DNA from 3 places in the Leifsonia sp. A12D58 genome. Region 1 is predicted to be linked to each of the others. Evidence: predicted binding sites of a transcription regulator. Region 1 holds the regulator's gene; each other region holds the start of a gene.
The links. Region 1 encodes LexA, which represses DNA repair genes until DNA is damaged. Its sites were predicted from a motif close to TCGAACANNTGTTCGA; they were not measured.

Region 1 (9,725 bases):
CGGATGCCGTCGCCGCCCTTGCGGACAAGACGCTGGTCGCCGGCGTGATCGATGGGCACAACATCTGGCGCGGCGACCTTGCTGCGGCGTTTGCGACGGCATCCGCTCTTGCAACGCTCAGCCCGCGCATCGCCGTCTCGACCTCGACGTCGCTGCTGCACGTTCCGCACGATGTGCTCGACGAGTCGTCACTCGGCGACGATCTCAGCAGCTGGCTTGCCTTCGCCGACCAGAAGGTCGCCCAGGTCGCGACGCTTGCCCGTGGGCTCGTCGATGGGCAGAGCGCGATCCAGGATGAGCTGGATGCTGCATCCGCTGCCCTCGCCGCCAGACTGGCCGCACCGGGCGTGCGCGACGGTGAAGTACGCGCTCGTGCAGCTGATCTGACCGAGGCTGACTTCAACCGCGGTGACTACGCTGCCAGAGTTGCTGCGCAGGACGAAGCATTTGACTTGCCGTTCCTGCCGACGACGACGATCGGCTCATTCCCTCAGACCGGCGAGATTCGGCGCGCTCGTGCCCAGCTCAATAAGGGTGAGCTGACCACGGATGAGTACGCCGCGCTGATGCGCGCCGAGATCCGTCGCGTGGTCGAGCTGCAGGAAGAGATCGGACTCGACGTGCTGGTTCACGGCGAACCGGAGCGCAATGACATGGTGCAGTATTTCGCCGAAAACCTCGACGGGTTCGCCGTTACCGAAAATGGCTGGGTGCAGTCGTACGGTAGCCGGTGCACGCGCCCGTCGATCCTGTGGGGAGACGTCTCGCGTCCGAAGCCGATCACCGTTGATTGGTCGGTCTACACCCAGAGCCTGACCGAGAAGCCGGTCAAGGGCATGCTTACCGGCCCTGTGACGATTTTGGCCTGGTCGTTCGTACGCGACGACCAGCCGCTCGGCGAGACTGCGCGTCAGGTGGCGCTCGCCCTCCGTGACGAGATCGGAGATCTGGAGGCCGCGGGCATCGGTATCGTGCAGGTCGATGAGCCGGCGCTGCGCGAGCTGCTCCCGCTCAAGAAGAAGGATCAGGCTGCCTACCTTGACTGGTCGGTAGGATCCTTCAAGCTGGCAACTGCCGGTGTGGCCGAGGTCACCCAGATCCACACACACCTGTGCTATTCAGAGTTCGGCGTCGTCATCGACGCGATCCGCAACCTGGATGCCGATGTCACGAGCATCGAAGCGGCCCGGTCTCGGATGGAGGTCGTCAGCGACATCAGCTCAAGCGGCTTCGACCACGGAATCGGCCCTGGTGTGTACGACATCCACTCTCCGCGGGTGCCGAGCGTCACCGAGGTCACCGAGCTGATCGAACGCGCGTTGGAGTCGATCCCGGGACGTCAGGTTTGGATCAACCCCGACTGCGGGCTGAAAACTCGCGGCTATGACGAGACTGTCGAGTCGCTGCGGAACATCCTCACGGCGACTCGCGCGGTGCGCGCGAAGTCTGAGGTGTCGGTCCCCGCATAGCGCATCTGGACACAACGAAAGAGCTGCGGGCCCGGCTGGTATTCCAGTCGGGCCCGCAGCTCTTTTCGTGGTGCGGGAGGTGCGGGATCAGACCGAACGCAGTACCGCGACGACCTTGCCGAGGATCTCGGCGTAGTCGCCCAGAATCGGTTCGAAGTTGCTATTGCGGGGGAGTAGCCAGGTGTGGCCATCGCGCTGCCTGAACACCTTGACGGTTGCCTCGCTGTCGAGCATCGCTGCCACAATCTCGCCGTTCTCTGCGGTCTTCTGCTGGCGCACGACAACCCAGTCGCCGTCGCAGATCGCAGCATCGATCATGGATTCGCCCACGACCTTCAGCATGAAGAGGTCGCCCTTGCCCACGAGCTGGCGGGGGAGCGGAAAGATCTCGTCGATCTGCTGGTCGGCAGTGATCGGGATGCCGGCAGCGATACGGCCGACCAGCGGGACCATCGCTGCGTCGCCGATCTGGGCATTGGAGAAGCCCTCTTGCTCGCTGGCAGAAGAGTCTTCGGTCGTCTGCGGGAGCTCGATGAGGATTTCGAGCGCACGGGGACGGTTGGGGTCACGACGCAGATAACCGCTCAGTTCGAGTTGGTTGAGCTGGTGGGTGACGCTCGACAGGGACGCGAGTCCGACGGCATCACCGATCTCGCGCATGCTCGGCGGGTAGCCGCGCTGGGCAACCGAACGCTGGATGAAGTCGAGAATCGAGAGCTGCTTCTCGCTCAGGCTCTTGCGTCGCCGCGTGCCGCCGGCCACTGCCTTCTCGTTCTTGCTGCGTGGACCGCTGGTCTCTTGCGTCACTTTCCTCGCCCCTTATGCCTGTCTTGCGCAGTGCGAATGGCACGTCCGCTGCAATGTCAGTGGTGTCTGATTGAGTTCAACCGAACAATCGAAACTGTATCCGGCACACCCCCTATCGGCAAACGTTTGTTCGAGTGTGTCGCACATTTCTTTTCGGTAACAACCGCAAACATGCTTGATTGTTCGAATAATCGAATATATATTCGGAACATAGATTCGCATCTGGCTCTCCCGGCCGAGAGCCAGATGCGTCCTTACCTGGAGGTTCGACATGAGCGCAGTAATTTGCATCAGAACACGTTCGACGGTGTCACCGTTCGCCGCGGCACCCGCACCAATGGCATTCGTACAAACGGCTAGTGACTCGGCAGAGTCACCAGAGTTCGCAGTGCGGGTTGCATCAACCCGGCTGCGCCTGACCCGACGTGGTCGCATCGTATTCACCACTCTGGCTGCAGCACCGCTCATTGTGATGGCATTGGTCCTTGCGGTGAATGGTGGCGTTGCTTCGGCATCAAATGCTGCGGCCTCAGGCGCTGCCGCGTTCGACTACGTCACCATCTCCGCAGGAGAATCCCTCTGGGACGTTGCTGAAACGTTCGCTCCGTCGTCAGATCCACGCGATGTCATCGCCGATATCGTGAGCCTCAACCAGCTGGCATCAGCAGACGTGGAGCCGGGGCAGCGTCTGGCCCTGCCACTGTCGAACTAAGCAGCCTGGCCGCATCTCCCTATTCGATAGGGAGCCTCGAAGGGGATCTCCGGCGCTGCGTCGGTTGCTCCCATCCGGCTCGCAGCCACACTACGTAGTGCGCCCAGCTGCCGGCGGTAAAGTTGTTCGAGTGACCAGCCTTGATGACCTCCCACTCCGTCCTGACCTGAGAGGTCAGACTCCGTATGGCGCTCCGCAGAAGATCGTCCCCGTTGCGCTCAACGTCAATGAGAACACGCACCCCATCCCCGAGGCTGTTGCGCACGACATCGTCGCGGCGCTGGCCCAGGCGATCCTCACTGTCAATCGCTATCCCGATCGCGAGTTCACCGAGCTACGCGAGGGACTCGCTCGCTATCTCGGGCACGGTCTGACCGCCGACAACATCTGGGCGGCCAACGGATCGAACGAGGTGCTCCAGCAGGTGCTGCAGGCTTTCGGAGGGCCGGGGCGCACTGTACTTGGCTTCACCCCCACCTACTCCATGTATCCCATCCTCGCTGCAGGCACCGGAACCGAGTGGATCCCAGGGCAGCGCGACGCCGACTACGAGCTCTCCCCGCAGACGGCGGCCGAGTGGGTGCAGCGGACGAACCCCGATCTGGTCTTCCTGTGCGCACCGAACAACCCGACGGGCACGCCGCTCCCACTCGACACGATCGAGGCCGTCTACAACGCCAGCACCGGCATCGTCGTCGTTGACGAGGCATACGCCGAATTCGCTCCAGTCGGAGCGCCGAGCGCGCTCAGCCTGCTGCCCGGGCGTCCGCGCCTTCTCGTGTCCCGCACGATGAGCAAGGCATTCGCCTTCGCCGGAGCCCGAGTCGGGTACCTTGCCGCAGACCCTGCAGTCACCGATGCCCTGCGCCTTGTGCGCCTGCCGTACCACCTGTCTGCGCTCACTCAGGCTGCCGCCAATGCAGCCCTCGCTCACTCTGCCGAGATGCTGGCAATGGTTGACGAGATCAGAGGCCAGCGCGATCGACTTGTCGCTGAGCTGACCATGCTCGGCTACACGCCGTACCGGAGCTGGAGCAACTTCGTACTGTTCGGTGGAGTTACCGACCCACACTCAACGTTCAATGCGCTCCTGGAGGAGGGCATCCTGATTCGCGACGTCGGAATCCCCAACCACCTCCGGGTAACGGCGGGCACTGAAGCCGAGACAACCGCGTTTCTTGAGGCCATTGCGCGCCTTGACACGCCCGAAGCCCAATAAACTAGAGGTATGAGCTCACTCCCAGTCGCCTCGCACCGTACTGCCACCCTGCAGCGGAAGACCAGCGAGTCCAGCATCGCTCTTTCGATCGACCTCGACGGAACCGGTGTCAGTGATATCAACACCTCGGTGCCGTTCTACAATCACCTGCTCACTGCATTCGCGAAGCACTCGCTGACCGACCTCACCGTCACTGCGACAGGCGACACCGACATCGATGTGCACCACACCGTTGAAGACATCGGCATTGTGCTCGGTCAGGCAATCAAGCAGGCTCTCGGCGACAAGTCAGGGATCTCTCGTTACGGTGATGCCCTGGTTCCCTTGGACGAGGCACTCGTGCAGGCTGTCGTCGACATTTCGGGACGCCCATACCTCGTGCACGCCGGCGAGCCCTCTGGTTTCGAATTCCACCTCATCGGTGGCCACTTCACCGGGTCCATGGTGCGTCATGTCTTTGAGGCCATCACGTACAACGCCGGCCTGACGGTGCACGTCAACGTGCTGGGCGGGCGTGATCCGCACCACATCGCCGAAGCCGAGTTCAAGGCATTCGCGCGCGCGTTCCGCGAGGCAAAAGCACGTGACCCACTCGTCGTCGGCATCCCGTCGACCAAGGGAGCACTGTGACCAACGTTGTCGTCTTTGACTACGGAACAGGCAATGTCCACTCCGCCGTCAAAGCTCTTGAGCTGGCCGGCGCGGATGTCACGCTGACGTCGAACCGCAAACTGGCGCTCGAGGCCGACGGTCTGCTGGTACCCGGTGTCGGTGCGTTCAGCGCAGTTGTCGATGCGCTGAAGGCTGCGGGCGGCGACGAGATCATCGACAGGCGTCTCTCAGGTGGTCGCCCGGTGCTAGGAATTTGTGTCGGCATGCAGGTCATGTTCGAACACGGCGTCGAGCGTGGCATCGACTCCGAGGGGCTCGGCGAATGGCCGGGCACCGTGACCGAATTGAATGCCCCTGTGCTCCCGCACATCGGCTGGAACACCGTTCAGTCCGACCCGGACTCGATTCTCTTCAAGGGAATCGCCGACGAACGCTTCTACTTCGTGCACTCATATGCGGCCCAGGAATGGACCCTCGATGTGATGCCGCCATTCCCCATTCCACGTTTGACCTGGGCCGATCACGGCGGGCAGTTCCTGGCTGCCGTTGAAAACGGGCCGCTGACAGCGACCCAGTTCCACCCAGAGAAGTCCGGCGAGGCCGGCATCCGTTTGCTCTCAAACTGGCTCGGTTCGCTGCGCGAGTAGTATCGAGTGTTCGTCTGCCGTACGCGTGTCGGCACCCCAGATCAAGGAAATTCAATGAGTGAGTTCAACAAAACCCCTCGTCTCGTCTTGCTTCCCGCTATCGATGTCGCCGGCGGCAAGGCCGTTCGACTGACCCAGGGTGAAGCCGGCACCGAGACCAACTATGGCGACCCCGTCGACGCAGCGGCCGACTGGGCAGCCCAGGGTGCCGAGTGGATTCACCTGGTCGATCTCGATGCAGCCTTCGGTCGTGGCAGCAACACGGCGATCCTCAAGAAGGTCATCAAACAGGTTCGCGGTGTCAACGTTGAACTGTCAGGTGGCATCCGCGACGATGCATCGCTCGAAGCTGCACTGAGCACCGGCGTCAAGCGCATCAACCTCGGAACCGCAGCACTCGAAAATCCGGAGTGGGCAGCAAATGTCATCGCTCAGTACGGTGAAGCCATCGCCGTAGGGCTCGACGTGCGTGGCACGACTTTGGCGGCCCGCGGCTGGACCAAAGAAGGCGGCGACATCTGGCACGTCATGGACCGCCTCGAAGATGCCGGATGCGCGCGCTACGTCGTCACCGACGTGACCAAGGATGGCACGCTGCAGGGGCCCAACATCGAGCTGCTCCGCCAGGTGATGGACCGCACTCACCGCCCGGTCATTGCATCGGGTGGAATCTCAAGCCTTGATGACCTGGTCGCACTGCGCGAACTGGTACCTCAGGGACTCGAAGGTGCCATCGTGGGAAAGGCCCTCTACGCCGGTGCCTTCACGCTTGCCGAGGCGCTGGATGTCTCCGGCTCGTAATCTCGGGTCGACAGGCGCTTCGGACGGTCCGGCCGACTCGGCCGGACAGCCGTGGGCCGGTCGCGAGTTCCAAACGAATACTCACGCCGACGACGACGGCAGCGCTCCGGCGCAGCTGATTGCTGCAGTCATGGCGTTCCGCAGCCGCGAGGCTGGCGAGGAGAGCGTCATCGACGCGATCCGGGGGGCTCGCCTCTTGATCCCGTTGATTGCCGAACTCGGCGAAGCGGGTGTCGGTGAACACGGTCACGTGATCGATAAGACCCAGGAGCTCTCGATCATCACCGTCGCTGGGCCTGACGGGCGGAATGTGCTCCCGGTCTTCTCCTCCGCGACCGCGATGGCCATCTGGAATCCCACGGCACGCCCCGTGCCCTCCGATGGCGTGCGGGTCGCCCTCGCCGCGGCACAGGAAAAGACCGATGTCGTCGTTCTTGACCCGACGACCGAAACCGAGTTCGTGCTCCGGCGCCCGGCCCTGTGGGCGATTGCGCAATCCAAGCCATGGACACCGAGCTACGCGAGCGCCACCATCGCCAGCGCATTCCGCGAGTCCATCGCGTCAGAGCTAGCCGTGATCAACGTCGAGCTCGTTGCGGGTGACCCGGACGCCCGGCTTGCTGGGCCTGAGCTCATCGTGCGGCTCGAACTTGTACAAGGCCTCACCCAGCAAGAACTTGATGCGGTGCTCGCACGCCTGGCAAACCGCTGGGCCGCTAACGATGCCATTGCAACGGGAGTCGACTCGTTGACGGTGCAGCTCGTCGCCTCGGTGTAGCCGGCCCGAGCAACCCTCTGGCGAATGTCGGTGGTGTCGTTCAGGATGGTCTTATGCACCCGATCACCGGACGATTCTCGGCAGCAACGCTTGCATGGTTCGGCGAGGCGTTCGATGCTCCGACCGAGGTGCAGCTGGGTGCCTGGGACGCCATCTCCCGGGGAGCACACGCTTTGGTGGTGGCGCCGACGGGTTCGGGCAAGACTCTCGCCGCTTTCCTATGGGCAATCGACAAGCTGGCGGCCGGTGGCGGCACGAGCGCTGCTGAACGCTTCGCCACTCCGGGTACGCGCGTTCTCTACATCTCGCCGCTCAAGGCGCTGGGCGTCGACGTCGAACGCAACCTGCGCGCCCCGCTCGTTGGCATCGGGCAAGCGGCGCGACGGATGGGCGAAGAACCTCCGCATGTGAGCGTCGGAGTGCGATCGGGAGATACTCCAAGTAATGTCCGGCGAACATTGCTCAAAAACCCGCCAGACATCCTGATCACTACTCCAGAGTCGCTGTTCCTGATGCTCACCTCAGCCGCACGAGACACCTTGCGTACCGTCGACACGGTGATCATCGACGAGATCCATGCGGTGGCCGCGACCAAGCGTGGCGCGCACCTGGCTCTCTCCCTGGAACGGCTCGATGCCCTGCTCGACAAGCCGGCGCAGCGCATCGGTCTCTCGGCGACGGTGCGTCCGCCGAGGGAGGTCGCCCGGTTCCTGTGTGCACGTGCGCCCGTTGAGATCGTGGCTCCGGCCAGCGGCAAACGCTTCGATCTCTCGGTCGTCGTGCCCGTCGACGACATGAGCCAGATCCAGCCACCGGCCGAGCGAGAGGGCAGCGCTGCGGCTTCGGCACCGCAAGCCGGATCAATCTGGCCGCACGTCGAAGAGTCCATCGTCGACCAAATCCTCACCCACTCCTCAGCGATAGTTTTCGCCAACTCGCGCCGCCTCGCCGAGCGGCTCACCGCCCGCTTCAACGAGATCTACGCCGAACGGCAGGCACTGGAGCTGGAGTTGGTGAGCGTCGGAGCCCCTGTCGGCGATGAAATACCCGCGTCCAGCCAACCAGGGCAAGGCGAATCGGTGCGCCCGCCGGTCGAACTGATGGGCGCTAGCGGCCAGAGTTTCGGCGCAGAACCGCTTCTCGCGCGCGCACACCACGGTTCGGTCAGCAAAGAACAACGGGCGCAGATCGAAGACGACCTCAAATCGGGAATCCTCCGCTGCGTCGTTGCCACCTCAAGCCTCGAGCTCGGGATCGACATGGGCGCCGTTGACCTGGTCGTCCAGGTCGAGTCGCCACCGTCAGTGGCTAGCGGCCTGCAGCGGGTCGGCCGGGCCGGACACCAGGTGGGAGAGATCTCGCGCGGCATCATTTACCCGAAGCACCGAGCAGACCTCATCCACTCCGCCGTCGCGGCCGAACGGATGACCGCCGGCCTGATCGAATCGATCCAGGTGCCTGCCAATCCGCTCGACATCCTCGCCCAGCAGACTGTCGCCGCCTGTGCGCTTGAGCCGATCGACGTCGAAGACTGGTTCACCATCGTGCGACACAGCGCACCGTTCGAGACGCTGCCGCGGTCGGCCTATGAAGCGACACTCGACCTGCTTGCCGGGCGGTATCCATCAGATCAGTTCGCCGAGCTTCGCCCGAGAATCATCTGGGACCGCGACGCCGGCACGCTTACCGGGCGCCCAGGAGCACAACGCCTGGCCGTCACGAGTGGCGGCACGATCCCCGATCGCGGCCTGTTCGGGGTTTTCATGGTCGGTGCCAGCGATGAGGCGACGGGGCCAGGCAGGCGGGTGGGCGAACTCGACGAAGAGATGGTCTACGAATCGCGGGTCGGCGATGTCTTCGCCCTTGGCACGACGAGCTGGCGCATCCAAGAAATTACCCACGACCGGGTGCAGGTGGTGCCTGCCTTCGGCCAGCCGGGGCGACTTCCGTTCTGGAAGGGCGATGGGCTGGGTCGTCCCGTTGAGCTTGGGAGGGCAATCGGTGCTTACCTGCGTGAAGTCGCGTCGATGCCGGCCGCAGAAGCGCGGGAGCGATGTGCGGAGGGTGGGCTCGACGACCGGGCAATCAACAACCTGCTGGCCTTCATCGACGACCAACGAACTGCGACCGGCCATCTACCCACCGACCGCACGCTGGTCGTCGAACGATTCAGAGACGAGCTGGGCGACTGGCGCGTTGTACTGCACTCGCCGTTCGGCATGCAGGTGCACGCACCGTGGGCTCTGGCCATCGGCGCACGCGTGCGTGAGCGCTTCGGGATCGATGGCAGCTGCATGGCCGCCGATGACGGCATCGTTGTGCGCATTCCCGACACGGAGAACGAACCGCCTGGTGCCGACCTTTTCGTCTTCGAACCGGATGAGCTCGAACAGCTGGTGACCGATCAGGTGGGCGGTTCTGCACTGTTTGCTTCGCGCTTCAGAGAGTGCGCCGCGCGTGCGCTGCTTCTGCCGCGTTACAACCCCGGACGACGCTCACCGCTCTGGCAACAGCGGCAGAAGGCATCTCAACTGTTGGATGTCGCCCGCGAGTTTCCGGACTTCCCGATCATCCTTGAAACGGTCAGGGAGTGCCTCCAAGATGTCTACGACCTGCCGGCGCTCACCGACCTGGCCAGGCAGATCGCGTCGCGAACCGTGCGGTTGATCGAAACAACGAC
Region 2 (9,725 bases), on a different contig from region 1:
TGACGGCGCCGGCGACGTCGGGCAGCGACGTCGCGGTGAGGGATGCCTCGAGCGCGGTGACCTTCACCTTGGACTTGTCGGTGTCGACGTCAGACAGGTCGGAGAAGATCGATCCGCCGGACTTCAGCGTGATCAGCTTGGCCGACTGCAGCACGAGGAGCGCACGCGCCTGGTTGCTGACGTCATCCGGAACAGCGATGGTGTCGCCGTCCTTGATGTCGGCGACACTGTCGTACTGGGTGGAGTAGAGGCCAAGCGGGTAGATCGCAGTGGAACCGACCGGCACCAGGTCTTCGCCACTCGATACGTTGTAGTCGGCGAGGTAGACGATGTGCTGGAACTGGTTGAGGTCAAGCTCGCCCGCGCTGACAGCAGGGTTCGGCTGCTGGTAGTCGGTGAAGTCGACAATCTCGACGTTGATGCCCTCTGCCTCTGCTGCTGCCTTGTAGTCGGCCCAGTACGGGTCGCTGGCACCGACGACACCGATCTTCACGACATCGTCGCTTCCGCCGGTGCTTGCGGCGCAACCGGTGAAGGCTGCGAGGAGTGGTACGACTGCGAGGGCAGCCAGAATCTTCTTGTTCACGTGTGTGTTTCCCTTTCGCTGTGTGCGCCTGGCCCGCATCGGTTTCGATGAGCGGGCGCACGCGGGCACAGAGAATCCACGTGCACATGCAGTGGGGGTCTGTGCCGCTGCGTCGCGAGGCACGTTTCTACGTTAGCCGGAGATTCTGCGGCCCCATGACCACTCCGTCACACAAAGTCACAGCTTCTGCGAGCGGATGCCGCCAGATCGCAGCATGGCCGAGATTTGCCCGTTTGAGGCCGGTGCACAAACACAACCGCGCCCGCTGTGGCGAGTTGCGCCCGCTAGAGCGGGCGCGCTTCGCTGCAACGGGCGCGGAGTATCGTGCGACGGTTGTTATCCGTTGATCAGCTCAGAAAGTTCGAGCCAGCGCGTTTCGAGCACTGCGACAGAGGCCTCAAGTTCCTGCAGCTGGCTGGTCAGCGCGCCGAGGCCCGAGTAATCGGACTGGTCGTGCTGGGCGATCTTCTCGTGAAGTGCAGCGATTTCGCTCTGGCGCTTCTGGATCTTGCGCTCGTTGGAGGCCAGCTCCTTCTGCGCATTCCGCAGCTCAGCACCGCCGACTGCAAGCTTCTTCGATGCCGTTGCCGACGCTCCTCCGCCATCCGTCGCAGCAGCTTCGGTCGGTGAGCCGGTGACGCCAGCCAGGCTGCCGCCCTTGCTCATCGCGATGTACTGGTCGACGCCGCCTGGCAGGTGGCGGAAGGCGCCATCCGCTACGGCGTACTGGTTGTCGGTGACGCGCTCGATCAGGTACCTGTCGTGAGAGACGACGAGCAGCGTTCCGGGGAACGAGTCGAGCAGGTCTTCCATCGCAGCGAGCATGTCGGTGTCGAGGTCGTTAGTCGGTTCGTCGAGGATGAGCACGTTCGGCTCGTCGAGCACGATGAGCAACAGCTGCAGGCGGCGCTTCTGGCCACCCGAGAGGTCTTTGACCTGGGTGGAAAGCTGCGCACTCATGAAGCCCATGCGCTCAAGCATCTGGCCGGGCGTGATTTCCTTGCCGCCGGCGACATACGAGCTCTTCTGGCGACCGATGACTTCACTGACGCGATCGTTCTGGATGCCGGCGAGCTCCTGGAGCTGCTGGGTGAGCACGGCGACCTTGATTGTCTTACCGCGCTTGACCGTGCCCTTGGTCGGCTGCACGGTGCCGGCGACGAGGCCGAGCAGCGTGCTCTTGCCCGCACCGTTGACACCGAGGATGCCGGTACGCTCACCCGGCGCGATACGCCAGGTGATGTCGTTCAGCACGGTCTTCTCGCCCGACTTGGTCGGGTAGGTCACCGTGACGTCGATGAGGTCGACGACATCCTTGCCGAGGCGCTGCATCGCCATCGACTGCATCGAGACAGTGTCGCGGGGCGGTGGCTCGTTCTCGATCAGCTCGTTGGCTGCATCGATGCGGAACTTGGGCTTGGCCGTGCGGGCCGGAGCACCGCGACGAAGCCAGGCCAGCTCCTTCTTCATCAGGTTCTGGCGCTTCGCCTCTGACACGGCACTCATGCGGTCGCGCTCGACGCGCTGCAGGATGTACGCCGCATAACCGCCCTCGAAGGGCTCGATCATCCGGTCGTGCACCTCCCAGGTCTGGTTGCAGACCTCATCGAGGAACCACCTGTCGTGGGTGACGACCAGCAGGCCGCCGGAGTTCTGGGCCCAGCGGGTCTTCAAGTGACCGGCGAGCCAGGAGATGCCTTCGACGTCAAGGTGGTTAGTGGGCTCATCGAGAATCACGATGTCGTGATCGCCGACGAGAACAGCGGCCAGGGCGACGCGGCGGCGCTGGCCACCTGACAGGTCGTCGACGAGCGCATCCCATGGGATGTCACGGACGAGTCCGCCGATGACGTCGCGGACCTTGGAGTCGCCTGCCCAGACGTGCTCGTCGATGCCGCCGACGATCGCGTGACCGACGGTGACACCCTGAACGAGGTCGTCTGACTGGTCGAGGATGCCCATCGTGACCCCGCGGCGGCGTGTGACGCGGCCGGAGTCGGGCTCCATGCGGCCAGCGAGAAGCTTCAGCAGGGTTGACTTGCCGTCGCCATTACGGCCGACGATACCGATGCGGTCGCCCTCATCGATGCCGGCGGTGACGCTGTCGAAGATGACGCGGGTAGGAAATTCGAGGTGCAGGGACTCAGCCCCGAGCAAATGTGCCATTGTGCCTCCGAGTTTACCGGAACCAGCTGGGAGGTCGGGTGCGGGTGGTCGGGAGACGGGTGGCCGGGAGGCTGGTGGCCGGGTGCGTGGTGATGTGGTGCAGGGAGATGTGGTGCAGGGTACTGTCTCCTCCACAGGCTGCGGCCGCGTGACTTCTCCACAGATGCGCGGAGACTATAGAACATATCTTCGATACTTGGAATGATTGCTCTATGGATGTTTCGACTACTTTCCCCGATGTGGCAACCGGCTCTCAAGCCGAGCCGACGCGTGCTTTCGCGGCTGAGGTGGCGCACCCTTTTGCGGTGGATGTTCCGGTGGTCGTTGCAGTTGATGTTGCAGTTGATGTTGCAGTCGGAGCTTGTTCACCACAGATGGTGGTCTCATGACTCTCATCGCCCCAGATCCCGCAGTGGGCGAAGTCGCAACCGCCGTCGCGGCCGAGCTCTCTCCCCTCGACGCTCTCGACTACGCCCGCCAGCAGTGCGCCGCAGCTCTGGCGCGTATCGATTTTGCTCGATTGAGTGACGACAATTCGATCAGGGCCTTGGGTTCGGTCGAAGCTCTCGGTCGGGTGGCGGATATGGCGCGGGTTGTGGTGGCGGCCGATGTGGAGCGGCGTTCAGCGAAGTGGCTGGGCAAGGATTCTCTGGCCCGTAAGCGTGGCTGCAGTAACGGGACCGACCTGGTCATCCTCGTGACCAGGGCGGCCGGCCGAGAAATCGTACGGCGCCTGAAGCTCGGCAACCAGGTGCGACCCCGATACGAGCTGACGCAGGTGTTGCCACCGCTGTTCCCGGTCGTCGCCGACGCTTTGGCCAATGGTGACTTAGGCATCGATGCCGCGGAGGCCATCGTGACCGGTCTCGGTGAGCTGCGTTCCCGGGTAGATCCCGACCTGCTCGAGGTCGCCGAGGAAGCGTTGGTTGCGGCGGCGACGGGGCTCGAGTCGGAGTCGACCGAGGGCATGCCCAACGCCGGGTTCGCATTCGATGCGGATTCGATCCGCGGGCAGGTGACCGTGTGGGCAGCCCGTCTCGACCCGGATGGTGCCGCCCCCAACGACGATATTTATGAGGCACGCAGCAACATCGACTTCGGCCCATTCTGCAACGGCCTCTACCCGCTGAGGGGAGGCGTGACGCCCGAGCTGCGCGGCATCATGGACGGCATTACCGACACGTACCTCTCCGCGCACACGGAGACTCCGGGCAACGGTGGCCTCCGCCCGGATGCCCATCTAGCTGACCCGGACGGCGCGGCCACGAGTGCGCTAGAGAAGGTCGACGGCCCGGCGTTCCCGTCGGCAGCCGAGCAAGCCGCCGAGCAAGCCGCTGAGGCCGAGCGTCAAGCCCGCATCGATGCGGGTGAGTTGCCGGATGACCCGATCGCGTTCGATGACCGGTCGAATGGCGAGAAGCGCGCCGACATCCTCCGCGCAGTGTTCGACCACGCAGCCCGCGACCCACAGACACCGACAATGGGCGGGTCAGCCCCAACGGTCATGGTGCACGTGAATGCCCGCGATCTCGCCGACGGCCACGGTGTCGGTTGGATCGACGGCGTCGACGCGCCGGTGGCGATGCGCACGGTGAAGCAGATGATCTGCGCCGGTGGTTTTCAGGAGATCGTCCTTGGCGAGAACAACGAGGTCCTCTCCCTTGGCCACGAGGAACGGTTCTTCAACCGGAGGCAACGCCGGGCGATGACCGCCCGCGACGGAGGATGCGTCATCCCCGGCTGCACCACCCCACCCGCCTGGACCGAAGGCCACCACGTGATCCCGTGGGCTATCAACCAGAAGACAGACATCAGTAACGGGGTCAATTCTTAATACGACCGTCTGAGTACTTCGATTGCCGCCGATGCCTTCATGCCAACCAACTGTGTTGCATTCATCAAGCCCTGGAGAGATACCTCGTCGCCGAGCACTGAGGCTGTCAGCCTCTCATTGTCGATGAGACGAAGGTGCATGGCCGGAGCGTCGCCAATTATGACCAATCGATCCTTTGGGCCGATGTTTCGGTCCGCAACAATTGATTGGCCAGAGAGGAAGAACTTGTCGAGCCGCTCGTCGAAGTGCTCTAGGCCATTGCGTACTTTCCTGCTTTCCAGAATTGGTAGACCTTTGATGGCGGTCAGCTCCCGCAGCCGTCGAGCCCTCGCGATCGTAAATGCGCGCTGCGTTTCTTCATCGCTGGTCAGACTGTCTCCATTTGCATTCCGCGATGGAGGCTGTGGCCACAAGAGCTTTGAAATCAGCGCTGCGGCACCGAGTAGAGCCTGGACCGAGGCAAAGGCTCGCGCGACACCCCTAGCTCCGCCAGCCAGGGCAGCATTGAAGTCGGCAACAGCTAGTTCGGCCGCTTCGGCTTGATTCACCAACTCACCCAAGTACGTCTGGATCGTCCAGTCATCGATTCGGTTGGATTCAGGTTCTGCCATGCCCTTACGGTAAGGGTTGCGCGGCGTAGCCGCGCGCTTTACTTGAATCTGCAACGTAACTCGGGACCGGACTAACCCCTTGGTCGGCAAGGTTTCCGGCGCGCCTCGCGCGTCGGAAACCGCGGCAGCTGTGTAAACGCTGAAAGTGGATAGCTGGGCCTTTCGCCGACTGAGGCAGTCAGCCATGCTGGGTTTTGCGAGAGCCGTCTTCGGACGAGCTGCGGAACAACAGGTGCCTCCCACGAGCCTGCCGCGACAAAAAAATTGTAGAGGGGCCCTAGTGGGAGGGGCTGAGTGACATCATCAGCCCGGTGCCCATCACTCACTTTGGCAGCAGCGAATATTTGGGGCCTTCCCTGTCGCTGCGTCCAAATGAGGCCCCTTGCTCTCGTCAACCCCTTCGCCTTCGCTCGCCGCCCTTCGCCGCCCCGATGCGGGCTGGCAGTTCAGCCTCTACCCCGACGCCGGGGAGGGCGGCGGCTCGTTCCAATACTCGGTGCGCCGGGTGCCGGAGTACGTGGCTGCCGGGTCGGCGCAGGACCCGGAGAGGGCCGCTGCCGAGGCGGGCCGTCGGGCTCGAGCCAAGCTTCGCAGGTATTGCGCGGCGAACCGCGGAGCGCAGCTGATCCATACGGGCATATTAGCGATCAACCAGCAATGGAGTGCTCCTGTGTTGGTATCACCACCACAGTATTGAGACATCCGGTTGGAAACTTCGGATGGTCAACGGGTCACCCCAGGTCAAGGCGCCACCCTGGCTTGACCCCTCGAGAACGTGGCGGCCCGGCGGGCAGCATCGCGCCACGGCAAGCAGCACCAGCACCAGCACCAGCGGCGACGGCACCAGGACGCCCGCACTCACCAACACCAACGAGCTCAATCGTGAATGAGACGGGCTCCATGTACGGGACCAACGGCACGCACGGCGTTCAGTCGCGCAGCAGACAGCGCCACCTGCAATTCGAGCGCACTGTCGGAGTCTGGTACCAGGAAGGCAACCGTGGGACCGGAGCCCGAGACCATGGCAGCCAGCGCTCCGTTCTCTTCGCCCAGCTCGAGCACGGATCCCAGACCAGGCGCCAACTGAAGCGCCGCAGCCTGCAGGTCGTTCTGCATCGATTCGGCAAGCATCACCGGGTCACCGGCACGCAGCGCCTGCAACACATCCGGGTCGACAGTCGGCTGCAGCTGTGCCGGGAAAATGTCCTGTGCATGACGCTCCCTGTGGCGATCCAGCTCGGTGTACACAGCAGGAGTCGACAGCCCGAACTCGGCAAGCGCGAACACCCAGTGGAACTGACCCTTGGCCAGTGCCGGGCTCAGTTCGTCACCTCGACCGGTACCGACAGCCGTCCCGCCGGTGAGGGCGAACGGGATGTCTGCGCCCAGGGTTGCAGCGATGGCAAGCAGCTCATCCTTCGAGGCCTCAGTGCCCCAGAGTGCGTCGCAGGCGAGCAATGAGGCAGCGGCATCCGCTGACCCGCCACCCATTCCACCGGCGATGGGCACGTTCTTTTCGATCTCGAGACGCACTCCCCCGCGGTAACCGGCCTGACGGGCCAGAGCGCGCGCCGCCTTGATCGCGAGGTTGCTGCCATCGGTCGTCAGCTCAGAGGTATCGACCGAACCGCTGAATGAGACAGAGAAGTCTGCCGCCGGGTACGCGCGCACGTCTTCATACAGCGATACCGCCTGGTATGCCGTTGCAACTTCGTGGTAGCCGTCGTCAAGTACAGCGCCGACTTTGAGAAAGACATTGATCTTTCCTGGAGCTCTCGCGTGTACGACCTGAGAGGGGCCCGAGACAGTCATGTAACTAACCTATTCCAGCGCGCGAGGCGCCTCTGACGCGGCCGCTGCATCAAGCTGACAGCACCGCCCCTGCCATCGTGTTTCATTCGTGCGAACCTTCCCCCTTGGTCCTCACCTATTCGCCGGGCCAGGCCCTGGCGATATTGAGGAAATCATGCACATCGAGTTGCTCACCGCGGGCAGTGGGATCCACCCCTGCAGCTGTGATGACCTCAGACGCTGTGGCTGAATCACCGAAGACGACTGACAGAGACTGGCGCAGCATCTTGCGGCGTTGCTGGAACGCGGCGTCGACCAGGGCGAATGTCGCGAGCCTGAGCTCCTCGGACTCGAGGGACTCCTCACGACGTTCGAAGCCGACGAGGATCGAGTCGACGTTCGGCACCGGCCAGAACACCTGCCTGCTCACCTTGCCGACTGTCTTGAAGTCGCCGTACCAGGCCGCCTTCACGCTCGGACTTCCGTAGACCTTCGAGCCGGGAGGTGCAGCCAGACGTTCGCCGACCTCGGCCTGCACCATGACGACACCGGCCCGAATCGACGGGAAATGCTCGAGCAGGTGCAGCAGCACCGGCACTGACACGTTGTATGGCAGGTTCGCCACGAGACGCGACGGGTCGCCTGGCAGATCGAGGATGCGCAGCGCATCTTCGCGGATGACGGTGAGCGGCACTCCCGGCTGCATCAGTTCAACAGTCAGCGGCAGCTGCTCTGCCAAGCGGTTGTCGATCTCGACAGCGACGACGCGTGCGCCGGTCTCCAGCAAGCCGAGTGTCAGTGAGCCGAGGCCTGGACCGACTTCGAGCACAACGTCACCGGCAGCGACAGACGCCGACTTGACGATGCGTCGCACAGTGTTCGGATCGATGACGAAATTCTGTCCGAGCTTCTTGGTGGGGTTGACGCCCAGCATTTCAGCCAGGTCACGAATCTCAGCAGGGCCGAGCAGTGCGCTCTTGTTTTTGGCGGGTTCGGCGTGGCTGCCGCCCGCGGGAGTTGTCTCGCTCATGCGAGTCCCCCTTCGGGGCCAGACGGCGAGGTGAGGGGCGAGGGCTGAACCGTGACAGGTTCGGCATCCCACCGCCCATAGACGTATTCAGTGTTTGACGAGATCTGGGCGGCGAGCACAGTGACATCCGTTTCGAGGTGTTCAGCCATGGCGCGCAGCGTGTACGGCAACAGGTATGGCGCGTTGGGGCGGCCGCGGAACGGCGTTGGGGTGAGGTAAGGGGCGTCGGTTTCGACGAGGATAAGATTGCGCGGCGCGATAGACAGCGCCTCGCGGAGCGGCACAGCGTTCTTGAACGTCACAGTGCCAGAGAACGACATGTGCCAGCCGTTCTTGGCACAGATCCGTGCCATTTCGGCATCGCCGGAGAAACAGTGGAACACAGTCCGCTTTGGTGCCCCGACCCGCAGAAGCGTCGAAATGACAGCAGCGTGGGCATCCCTGTCATGGATCTGCAGGGCCAGGTTGTTGGCCTTGGCGATCTCGATGTGGGCTTCGAACGAACGCTGCTGGGCAGCACGACCCTCTTCCGGAGTCCGGAAGTAGTCGAGTCCCGTCTCACCGACCGCGGCAACCCTGGGCTTGGTGGCCAGTGATGCGATCTCGGCCAGGGCATCGTCGAGCGTTCCGGCAGCGTCAAGCTCAGGAGCGTCGTTCGGGTGAATTGCGACGGCAGCGAGCATCCGCGGCTCGTGTGCAGCCTGTTCGGCAGCCCAGCGTGAGCTTGCAACGTCTGTACCCACCTGCACTATGCCGCGGATGCCGACGCTCGATGCGCGATCGAGCTGCTCGGCGACCGACAGCGCGTACTCGCCATCCGCATAGTTCACGTGCGTGTGGTTGTCATACACGCCGACGACCAGCGGAACGGGCAGCGGCGGGTAACTCTGGTCGCGGGTGTCAGTCAAACGAAGCCTCGATGCGCGGGAACAGTGCTTCCAGAGGAGCGACGGTGTCGCCTCCCGTCCACTTCCATGCCTGGTCGATGCGCTGGTCGGTGACGTCGCCGGTGCCGCCGAGGGCGGTCCACAACTTCGCTGTCGCTTCGGGCACAACCGGGGAAAGCAGCACGGCAAGGGTACCGAGGCCCCGAAGCGCCGTGTAGAGCACGGTTTCGAGGCGAGCGCGGTTGGCGGGGTCCTTGGCGAGGCCCCACGGCTCCTGGCTGGTGATGTACCCGTTCAATTCGTCAACGAGTTCCCACACCGAAGCGATGGCTTCGTGGATGGCGAGACGCGAGATGGCGTCTACTGCGCCCTCAGTGGCACGCTTCTCTGTGGCAATGATCGCCTCGTCGTCCGCGGTGAACTCGCCGGGCGTCGGGATCGTGCCGTCGCAGTAGCGCACGACCATGGCGATGACGCGCGAGGCCAGATTACCGAAGCCGTTGGCCAGCTCTGCCTGATAGCGGGCAGACAGGTCTTCCCAGGAGAACGAGCCATCCTGACCAAAGGTGATTGCGCTCATGAAGTAGTAGCGGAACGCATCTGAGCCGAAGGTGTCAGTGATCTGCTGCGGCGCGATTCCGGTGAGCTTCGACTTCGACATCTTCTCGCCGCCGACGAGCAGCCAGCCGTGACCGAAGACCTGCTTGGGCACCTCGATGCCGGCGGCCATCAGCATTGCGGGCCAGATGACGGCGTGGAAACGGAGGATGTCTTTTCCGACGATGTGCGTTGCGGGCCACAGCGAAGCGAACTTCTCGTC
Region 3 (9,725 bases), on a different contig from region 1:
CGCCGGCGGCCGCATCAAGCACATGACGGCTGCGATGAACGCGGTGCTGTCGCGGCACTTCGATTCGGTGAGCGCGTCACTGGCCAGGCAGAAGTCCCGGGTGCTCACGGCGAGTGAGCCCGCGGTGCCGGCGCCAGACGTACCATCGGCCTGGCCACACCGGGAGTACCACGCCGACATCGACCTCACCATCTGCGCCCACGGTGCAGCATTCGCCGGCACCTCGCTCGACATCGGTACCCGCTATCTGCTCGAGTTCATCGACAGGATGAAAGCGGATGCCACCTCCGTCATCGACCTTGGCTGCGGCACCGGGGTGCTGGCCGTGAGCCTGGCCAGGGCTCGGCCAGGGCTCCACGTGATCGCGAGCGACCAGTCAGCGGCCGCGGTGGCTTCTGCTGCGGCGACGGCTGCTGAAAACGGAGTGGCCGACCGGGTACAGGTCGTGCAGGACGATGCCTTGAGTAGCCAGCCCGACGCATCCGCTGACCTGATCGTGCTGAACCCGCCGTTCCACATCGGCTCGTCGGTGCATGCTGGTATCGCCCTCAAGCTGTTCGAAGACGCGGGCAGGGTGCTGCGTCCCGGCGGGGAACTGTGGACAGTCTGGAACACGCACCTCGGGTATCGTCCGCCGCTGACGCGCCTGGTCGGCCCGACGCATCAGGTAGGCCGCAACACCAAGTTCACCGTCACGGTGTCGACCGGCCGCTAGGCGCTGCGGGACGGCGTTAGCCCCGGGGCGGAGCGTGAGTGACTGACAGGCCATCGCTCAGTTGAGAATCGACGCTTGCCGTAGTTGAAATGTGTGATTGGGCCGGCCGCAGCATCCGCCACAGTGCCCGCACTGACCAGGCGAACACCGCGATGAGGAGAAGGTTCCGCGCGGTGAGCAGCACGAGTGCAAACGGGTCGCCATCGACCAGGGGCAGGTAGAAGACTGGGAAAATCAGCGTGGTGAGCACACCGATGGCCAGGAGGACATAGGCGGGGGTGCGCCAGCGCTGCCAGCTGTGGGCCACGCCGACGGCGACGACGGGTGCGATCCACAGCATGTATTGCGGCGAACCCACCTTGTTGAAGACCACGAACGCACTCGAGAGCGCGAGAGCACCGACAAGCATGAGGTCGGTCTTGTCGCCGGCTCGACGGTTGGCCAGCAGCATCAGCACCAGGACGCCGGCGACGGCGATGAACATCAGCGGTGTCATAACCGCCGCGGCGATGTCGGCACCGGGGCCGGCTACCTCCCGGGTTGCAATCGCATAGTTCTGGTAGACGTACGTATCGGGATGGCCGAAAGCAGCGAGCCACACCCACGGCGTCGTGATGGGGGCCTCCAGCTGCAACGCCCGGTCTGACTGCATCGTGATGAAGCCAGCGATAAAGCGGATGCCGCCCGTCGCCCACACGAACAGCACGAAACCCGCGGTCACGGCGATTCCGGTTAGGACGATGCTGATGCGGCGCTTGGATGCCACGACAACGGCAAGGAACACCGCGGCCGGCCAAACCTTGATCCACGTCGCGATGGCGAGGATGGCGGCGGCTGCGACCGGCCGTCTGGCCACGAGCATCAGGGCCACGATGACCAGTGGCGCGGTGAGTCCCTCGAGACGCAGCAGCCCGACGGGGCTGAGCACGAAGCTGAACGCCAGCCACCACCAGGCCGCCGTGTATCCCTTGACGTTGCGACCCCATTCGGTCAGTGCGCCGACGGCAATGGCGTTCAGCGCCGTTGTCAGCAGAAACCAGAGCAGTTGGTAGAGGAACGGGCCACCGAGAGCGGCGAATACGATCGGCACCAGCGCGCCGATGGGATAGACCCACTCCACGTTGATGCCCTGCCAGATCCCCGCGCCCATGCCCTCTTCTGCCCAGAGCTTGTAGAGCGACAGGTCGCCGAGCTCGCGGCCGGTGAGGATCACGGGAAGCAGTGCCACCAGAAAAACGATGTGCACGGCGATGAAACCGGTGATGAGACCACGCGGCGTTTGCAGCCAGGTGCGCCGCTCGACCGTCATGGAGCTGGAAATCCTTCGGTCTACCCGATCGAAGAAGACAGACATGACTCACCTTTCAGCTGGCGGGTGTGGCCGACTCGAGCCACTACTCGTGGAGCATAAGAGCCCCAGATGAAAAGCAACGGGCCAGGAATCGACGATTCGGGGTTTGGCCTGAGAGTGCTCTCAGTCGTGGTTACGGGTTCCGAGGCTCCTGGAGCGTGACGCGGGGCGCCGCTGCCGGCACTGCGCCCACCGCCGTTGCACCCGCCGAGCGTGCGTTGTCGAGCGCCAAGCGAGCGAGGAACGTCGATCCGGCAACGGCGGCCGGCATGCTGAAAACGGCGCCGAATGGAATCATGAACAGCAGCTGGGTGCCAACGCCGAAGCCGAGCAACTGCCAGCGGATGCCGCGGCGCAGGGCTCGCTGGGTCGCGCTCGGTATCCCGCGGGCTTCAAAGGCACGCGAGCTCAGCTCCACCGCGAGCAGTCGCCCAGAGAGAGTGACGCCGAGGATGGGCGCGAGCAGTCCGCCGATGAGCGGGACGAATCCGACGAGTCCAACACCGAGCGCGGTGACGGCGCCAAGGCCGAGCAGCCAGAGCGAACTGCGCACCGCTCGCCAGAAGCCGGCTCCCGCGTCGGGAATGGGGCCGCCGGCCGCGTCCTCGGCGGCGCGCCAGATGCGCTCATAAAAGGGGTCGCCGACGGCGAGCGTGAGGGCCGTGAATGTGACGGCCGACAGAACTATTGCTGCCCCGAAAAGCACGGCCGATGTTGCTGTATTTATGATGCTCTGCCACGGGCGTGGCCAGCCCTCGTCGAACGGAGTCAGCCAGTCCACCAGCGCCTGCAGGTTGAATCCGAGGGCGATCAGCGCGGCCAGCACCAACGCAAATACGATGGCTGCAGGGATAAGGCCGAGCAGCATCAGGGCTGGCCGGCGCCCCCAGAAGCCGAAACCGCGCAGCAGCAGACGGATGCCGCCGAAGAATCCGCTCAGCATGGGCAGAGCCCCGGGGCGGTGCGGTCGTTTGGCGTAAAGAGGTCCACGGTGCAAGCCTAAGGCGGTTGTGTCATCCGCTTTCGGCACTAGGCAGAGGTCAATCCGCCCGCTAAAATTGAGTCAAGCAGACTCAACTTTGGAGGGAAGTTCGATGCAAGCTGGACAACAACCACCCCAGGAAGAGGCCAAATCCGCCCTGGAGCAGTACGGCATCAATCTGACCGATGTGGCCAAGAGCGGCAAGCTCGACCCGGTCATCGGCCGAGACGCCGAAATTCGTCGGGTGAGCCAGGTGCTCACCCGGCGCACAAAGAATAACCCGGTGCTCATTGGTGAGCCCGGCGTCGGAAAGACGGCAGTCGTCGAAGGACTGGCCCAGCGCATCGTCGCCGGCGACGTCGCCGACTCGCTGAAGGGCAAGCAGCTCGTCTCCCTCGACCTGGCGGCCCTCGTTGCCGGCGCGAAGTATCGCGGCGAGTTCGAAGAGCGGCTGAAGGCAGTGCTCAAGGAGATCAACGACGCCGACGGTGAGATCATCACCTTCGTTGACGAGCTGCATACCCTCATGGGCGCCGGTGGCGGTGAGGGGTCGGTGGCGGCAGCCAACATGCTCAAGCCGATGCTCGCCCGCGGCGAACTCCGCCTGATCGGGGCCACCACCCTTAATGAGTACCGTGAATTCATTGAGAAGGATGCCGCCCTCGAGCGCCGCTTCCAGCAGGTGTACGTGGGTGAGCCGTCTGTTGAAGACACCGTCGCCATCCTGCGTGGTTTGAAGGAACGCTACGAGGCCCACCACAAGGTCGCGATCGCCGACTCGGCGCTCGTCGCGGCGGCGGCGCTGTCCAACCGGTACATTCCGTCGCGCCAGCTGCCTGACAAGGCGATCGACCTCATCGATGAGGCCGCGAGCCGACTGCGGATGGAGATTGATTCTGCCCCCGTCGAGATCGACGAACTGCGCCGAAGCGTCGACCGCCTCAAGCTCGAAGAACTCGCGCTGAAGAAAGAAAAGGACGACGCCTCGAAGGAGCGGCTCGCCAAGCTGCGCGAAGACCTGCAGGTGCGCCAGGGCACACTTGCAGAGCTGCAGGCCAGGTGGGACAAAGAGCGTGCATCGCTCAACCGCATCGGTGAGTTGAAAGAGAAGCTCGACAACGCGCGTAGCCGTGCAGAGCGGGCCCAGCGCGAGGGCAACCTTGAACAGGCGTCGCGGCTGCTGTACGGCGAGATCCCGGTGATCGAACGCGAGCTGCAGGAGGCCGAGAAGGCCGAGGCGAGCGGGCCCCTCATGGTCAACGACCAGGTCACTCCCGAAGACATTGCCGCTGTCATAGCTGCCTGGACCGGCATCCCCGTCGGTCGACTGTTGCAGGGTGAGAGCGAGAAGCTGGTCAACCTGGAGGCCGAACTCGGGCACCGCCTGATAGGGCAGAAGGCTGCAGTGCGTGCGGTAGCGGATGCCGTGCGCCGCAGTCGTTCAGGCATCGCGGATGCCGACCGGCCGACAGGGTCGTTCCTGTTCCTCGGTCCGACCGGTGTCGGTAAGACCGAGCTGGCCAAGGCGCTCGCCGAATTCCTGTTCGACGACGAGAAGGCGATGATCCGCATCGACATGAGCGAGTATGGCGAGAAGTTCGCCGTCTCCCGTCTCGTCGGTGCGCCTCCCGGATACGTGGGTTACGAGCAGGGCGGTCAGCTGACAGAAGCTGTGCGCCGTCGCCCATATTCGGTTGTGCTGTTCGACGAGGTCGAAAAGGCGCATCCTGAGGTCTTCGATGTGTTGCTGCAGGTGCTCGACGATGGGCGACTGACCGATGGTCAGGGCCGCACGGTCGACTTCCGTAACACCATCCTGATCCTCACGTCGAACCTCGGTTCGCAGTTCATGGTCGACCCGGCACTGAGCCAGGCCGAGCGAGAAGAAGCAGTCCAGACGCTCGTGCGCCAGGCGTTCAAGCCGGAGTTCGTGAACCGGCTCGATGACATCGTGATGTTCTCGCCGCTGTCGATGGAAGACCTTGGCCAGATCGTCGAGCTGTATATCGAGCGCCTGCAGCGGCGGCTTGCCGACCGCAGGCTGCAGCTGGCCGTGACACCGGATGCCAGACGATGGCTGGCCGAGCGCGGCTACGACCCGATCTACGGTGCGCGGCCGCTCCGCAGGCTGATGCAGAAAGAGATCGACGACAAGCTGGCGATGGCACTGCTCTCCGGGACGGTTCACGACGGCGAACTGGTGCGGGTCGACCTCGCGCCGGGTGGCGACGGCCTGGCGGTTGATTCGGAGCCGGCGCCGGTGTTTGAAGTGGTGGACTCGGTGGAGTAGCTGGGTTACGTCCCGTTCGGGCCGGTCGGTTGGCTGGTCCAGCTGGCCGGTCGGTTGGCAGGTCCGGCTGGCCGGTCGGCGCGGGATGTGGGCGAGAACCTCCGGGTTCGGGAGGCGCTGTTATAGGGCCCTTCCCTGAACTCGGGGGTTCTCTTGTTGCGCGTCGCTGGACGCTGGGGTAGTCACGGGGAGCCTGCCGCGACCTTGATGTGGCCGGTTTCTCCATAACGCGTACCTCTAGAGCAGGTTCTGCGCGTATCTCTAATCAGGTTCCGCGCTGCGGGTTCTTCATTGGCGGGTCCTCCCGCTCCCATGGCGAGTCCTCCCGCGGCGAGTCCTTTACGGGGAGTCCTTTACGGGGAGTCCTTTACGGGGAGTCCTCCACAGGGAGTCCTCCACAGGGCGTCGGACCGACGAGTTATCCACAATTCACCATCTCAGCTCGAACATACTTTCGAAACTGGAATGATTGTGATATGACCTTCTCCATCGCTTCCTCGTCTCCGACAGCCCCTGCGGTGGTCGGAAAGCTTGTGGTGGCCTCATGACTCTCGTCGCTCCAGACTCTGCAGGCGCCCCAAATTCCGCAGGCATCCTAGGCTCTGCAGCCACCGCGAATCCCGCCCGCACTTCGGGCACTGCGGGCACTGCAGGTTCTCTCGTCGCTCCCGATTCTGTTGCCGTAGCCGAGCTCTCGCCTCTGGATGCGCTCGATCACGCCCGTCGGCAGTGTGCCGCAGCCCTGGCGCGCATCGATTTCGACCGTCTCGGCGATGACGACTCGATCAGGGCGCTGGGTTCGGTTGAAGCCCTCGGCCGTCTGGCCGATACGGCCCGTGTTTCGACAGCGACCACGGTGGAGCGTCGCTCCGCGAAGTGGCTGGGTAAGGATTCCCTGGCGCGTCAGCGTGGCTGTCACAACGGCAGTGAACTCATCACCGTGGTGACCCGTGTGTCCGGGCGCGAGGTGGCGCACCGGTTGAAGCTCGGCAAGCATGTGCTGCCCCGCCACGAACTCACCCAGATCCAGCCGCCCCTGTTCCCCGCGGTCGCTGCCGCCCTGGCTGGTGGCGATCTGGGCATCGATGCCGCGGAGGCCATCGTAACCGGACTCTCCGAGCTCCGTGCCCGGGTGAACCCCGACCTGCTCGAGGTCGCCGAGGAAGCGTTGGTTGCGGCGGCGACGGGCCTCGAGTCGGAGTCGACCGAGGGCATGCCCAACGCCGGGTTCCCGTTCGATGCGGACTCGATTCGCGGGCAGGTGACCGTGTGGGCGGCCCGTCTCGACCCGGATGGTGCCGCCCCCAACGAGGATATTTATGAGGCACGCAGCAACATCGGCTTCGGCCCATTCCGCAACGGCCTCTACCCGCTGCGGGGAGGCGTGACGCCCGAGCTGCGCGGCATCATGGACGGCATTACCGACACGTATCTGTCCGCGCACACGGAGACTCCGGGTAACGGTGGCCTCCTGCCCGACGCTCATCTGGCTGATCCCGATGGCGCGGCCGCACGAGACGCCGCCACCGCCGCCACCACCGCAACCACCGCAACCACCGCAACCGCCACTACCGCCACCGACCGGGACTCCGACTTCGGCACTAACTCCGACTCCGCCTTCCCCGATTCCTCCGGCATCACCGGTCCGGTCAACAGCGGCCCGGCGTTCCCGTCGGCGGCCGAACAAGCCGTCGAACAAGCGGCACAGGCCGCGCGGCAGGCCCGCATCGATGCCGGTGAACTCCCGGACGACCCGATCCCGTTCGATGACAGGACGACGAACGAGAAGCGCGCCGATATCTTCCGCGCAGTGTTCGACCACGCAGCCCGCGACCCGAAAACGCCGACCATGGGTGGTTCTGCCCCGACGGTCATGGTGCACGTGAATGCCCGCGATCTCGCCGACGACCACGGTGTCGGCTGGATTGATGGCGTCGAAGCGCCGGTCTCGATGCGCACGGTGAAGCAGATGATCTGCGCCGGTGGTTTTCAGGAGATCGTGCTCGGCGGGAACAACGAGGTCCTGGAGCTTGGCCACGAGGAACGGTTCTTCAACCGGAGGCAACGCCGGGCGATGGCCGCCCGCGACGGAGGATGCGTCATCCCGGGCTGCACCGCCCCACCCGCCTGGACCGAAGGCCACCACGTGATCCCATGGGCTATCAACCAGAAGACAGACATCAGCAATGGAGTGCTCCTGTGTTGGTATCACCACCACAGCATTGAGACATCCGGTTGGAAACTCAGAATGGTCAACGGTGCACCCCAGGTGAAGGCACCACCCTGGCTGGACCCCACCCGAACCTGGCGGCCCGGCGGACAACATCGCGCCACGGCAAGCAGCACCAGCATCTCCAGAACGTAGTTCGGATACAGCTCCCGTCAGTGCCCCGGCAACTCCGCGGAATGGCATCCACAGGGCCGCCACGCATCCCGCGGATCATTATCCGGAAGATATCTCGGCTCGCTACCGTGGGCATCACGCACTCCATCCGATCCGTTACGACGGCTACGGCTACGGGCACGGCAGCGGCAGAGCGCCCCGTCCCCGATGCCGTGGTCGTCGATGGTGTCGACTGCCAAGCCTCCAACCAGTTCGAATCGTGGGGATTACTACAGTCCGCGACACCGGAGCCTGGGCAGACAGGCATCCCTCCCCCAGACACCCTCCCCACAGCCCCTGAAAGCGGGCGAATCCCAGCTGACTTCGTCCCTGCACGGCAGACATGGAGTTTGTGCCTGAACTCTGGCTCGAGGACGCCGCAGGTAACGCGATCCGGGCCGCCTGGCCACGCACCGCGTGTATGAAGACGAAGCGTGAGACGCACGATGCCCCCGACGGACTCACGACGACCCTGACGCAAACACTCAGGTACGCGGCCGGGTCGCCGGCTCCCGACCAAATCGCCCCAGACGCACCGGATATCGACTTGTCCGAAATGGAGCTGCTCGTAGAAATCGACGGTGAGATTCAGGCGCCTGCGAGCCCGGTGCCCGCGGCTCCCGTCCCGCAGTGAGCGATCGCTGACCGCCATCCGCTTCATCCACGTCGGCCGCTGCCCGGGTGCTGCCCCGGCGTTGCTCCGACCGCTGTCCCCTCTGTTCGCCCCCATCAGGCCGGGCGTAGTGTGGCGAACGTATTGCCGAGACCGGACTGAAGCGGGGCCGCCGTCACGGGGCTGAACATCGGAGGGCGCCATGGCCGAGCAGAACCGTCCAGATCAGCAGGAACCAGACGACACCAGCTCTGAACTTCGCCTGCCGCAACCCGACGCACACGACCCCGTCGAAGCAATTGAAACTCCGCTGGAGCGTCTCGGTGACGAGATCATGGCGGTACAGGACTTCTCGTCCGAGCAGGCCGGATACCACGCAGCGTTGAAGCCCCGACAGTTGCAGATGATCGCTATCGGTGGCGCCATCGGCACTGGCCTTTTCCTCGGAGCGGGTGGGCGGCTGGCGATCGCCGGCCCCGGCCTGGTGTTCAGCTACGCACTCTGCGGATTCTTCGCATACCTCATCCTCCGGGCGCTCGGTGAGCTGGTGCTGCACCGGCCGTCATCCGGTTCATTCGTCTCGTATGCGCGAGAGTTTCTGGGTGAGAAGGCGGCATTCATCGCCGGCTGGATGTATTTCCTCAACTGGGCGATGACGTCAATCGTCGACGTGACGGCTGTCGCGCTCTATGTGCACTACTGGTCGGCCTTCACCTCCATACCGCAGTGGGTGCTCGCGCTCATCGCACTGGCCGTTGTGCTCGGGCTGAACCTCGTGTCAGTCAAGGTGTTCGGCGAGATGGAGTTTTGGTTTGCGATCATCAAGGTGACAGCGCTGGTGGTCTTCCTCATCGTCGGCATCGTCTTTCTTTCAATGGGCTTTCCAACGGATGTCGGCCCGACCGGCATCACGATGCTTGCCGATAACGGCGGGATCCTGCCGCAGGGGCTGCTGCCGGTGGTCATCGTGCTGCAGGGTGTGGTGTTCGCCTACGCGGCCATCGAGCTGGTCGGTACGGCGGCCGGCGAGACACAGAACCCGCGCAAGGTGATGCCGAGGGCGATCAACACGGTCATCATACGGATCGCAGTCTTTTACGTCGGTTCGATTCTGCTGCTGTCCCTACTGCTGCCGTATACGGAATACGCGGCGGGCGAGAGTCCGTTCGTCACGTTCTTCTCGCACATCGGCTCCCCGGAGACGGCAGCCATAGCCGGGTCCGTGATGAACTTTGTCGTCGTGACGGCGGCCATGTCGAGCCTCAACGCGGGCCTGTACTCAACCGGTCGCATCCTGCGCTCGATGTCAGTCAATGGGGCGGCACCCCGCTTCACTGCCAGGATGAACTCGAGCGGCGTGCCATACGGCGGAATCCTGCTCACCGCCGGCA

Region 2: the regulator LexA is predicted to act here: its motif matches at 2,930-2,945, upstream of ACMT3I_RS02220 (DUF222 domain-containing protein).
Region 3: the regulator LexA is predicted to act here: its motif matches at 5,781-5,796, upstream of ACMT3I_RS12070 (DUF222 domain-containing protein).

Annotation. Positions count from the first base shown of each region.
Region 1 covers NZ_JBLJAT010000005.1:30,843-40,567, reverse strand. Annotated here, with positions in the region: gene metE (5-methyltetrahydropteroyltriglutamate--homocysteine S-methyltransferase) at 1-1,469, shown strand, start outside; gene lexA (transcriptional repressor LexA) at 1,557-2,276, opposite strand; gene ACMT3I_RS12710 (LysM peptidoglycan-binding domain-containing protein) at 2,665-2,988, shown strand; gene ACMT3I_RS12705 (histidinol-phosphate transaminase) at 3,119-4,207, shown strand; gene hisB (imidazoleglycerol-phosphate dehydratase HisB) at 4,217-4,837, shown strand; gene hisH (imidazole glycerol phosphate synthase subunit HisH) at 4,834-5,466, shown strand; gene priA (bifunctional 1-(5-phosphoribosyl)-5-((5-phosphoribosylamino)methylideneamino)imidazole-4-carboxamide isomerase/phosphoribosylanthranilate isomerase PriA) at 5,521-6,267, shown strand; gene ACMT3I_RS12685 (SseB family protein) at 6,251-7,045, shown strand; gene ACMT3I_RS12680 (ATP-dependent helicase) at 7,099-9,725, shown strand, end outside.
Region 2 covers NZ_JBLJAT010000001.1:455,376-465,100, reverse strand. Annotated here, with positions in the region: gene ACMT3I_RS02230 (MetQ/NlpA family ABC transporter substrate-binding protein) at 1-586, opposite strand, end outside; gene ACMT3I_RS02225 (ABC-F family ATP-binding cassette domain-containing protein) at 923-2,752, opposite strand; gene ACMT3I_RS02220 (DUF222 domain-containing protein) at 3,138-4,586, shown strand; gene ACMT3I_RS02215 (hypothetical protein) at 4,583-5,197, opposite strand; gene ACMT3I_RS02210 (hypothetical protein) at 5,877-6,077, opposite strand; gene ACMT3I_RS02205 (4-(cytidine 5'-diphospho)-2-C-methyl-D-erythritol kinase) at 6,074-7,009, opposite strand; gene rsmA (16S rRNA (adenine(1518)-N(6)/adenine(1519)-N(6))-dimethyltransferase RsmA) at 7,125-8,018, opposite strand; gene ACMT3I_RS02195 (TatD family hydrolase) at 8,015-8,926, opposite strand; gene metG (methionine--tRNA ligase) at 8,919-9,725, opposite strand, start outside.
Region 3 covers NZ_JBLJAT010000004.1:277,912-287,636, forward strand. Annotated here, with positions in the region: gene ACMT3I_RS12050 (class I SAM-dependent methyltransferase) at 1-715, shown strand, start outside; gene ACMT3I_RS12055 (glycosyltransferase 87 family protein) at 732-2,024, opposite strand; gene ACMT3I_RS12060 (EI24 domain-containing protein) at 2,200-3,009, opposite strand; gene ACMT3I_RS12065 (ATP-dependent Clp protease ATP-binding subunit) at 3,161-5,338, shown strand; gene ACMT3I_RS12070 (DUF222 domain-containing protein) at 5,883-7,703, shown strand; gene ACMT3I_RS12075 (hypothetical protein) at 8,074-8,355, shown strand; gene ACMT3I_RS12080 (amino acid permease) at 8,669-9,725, shown strand, end outside.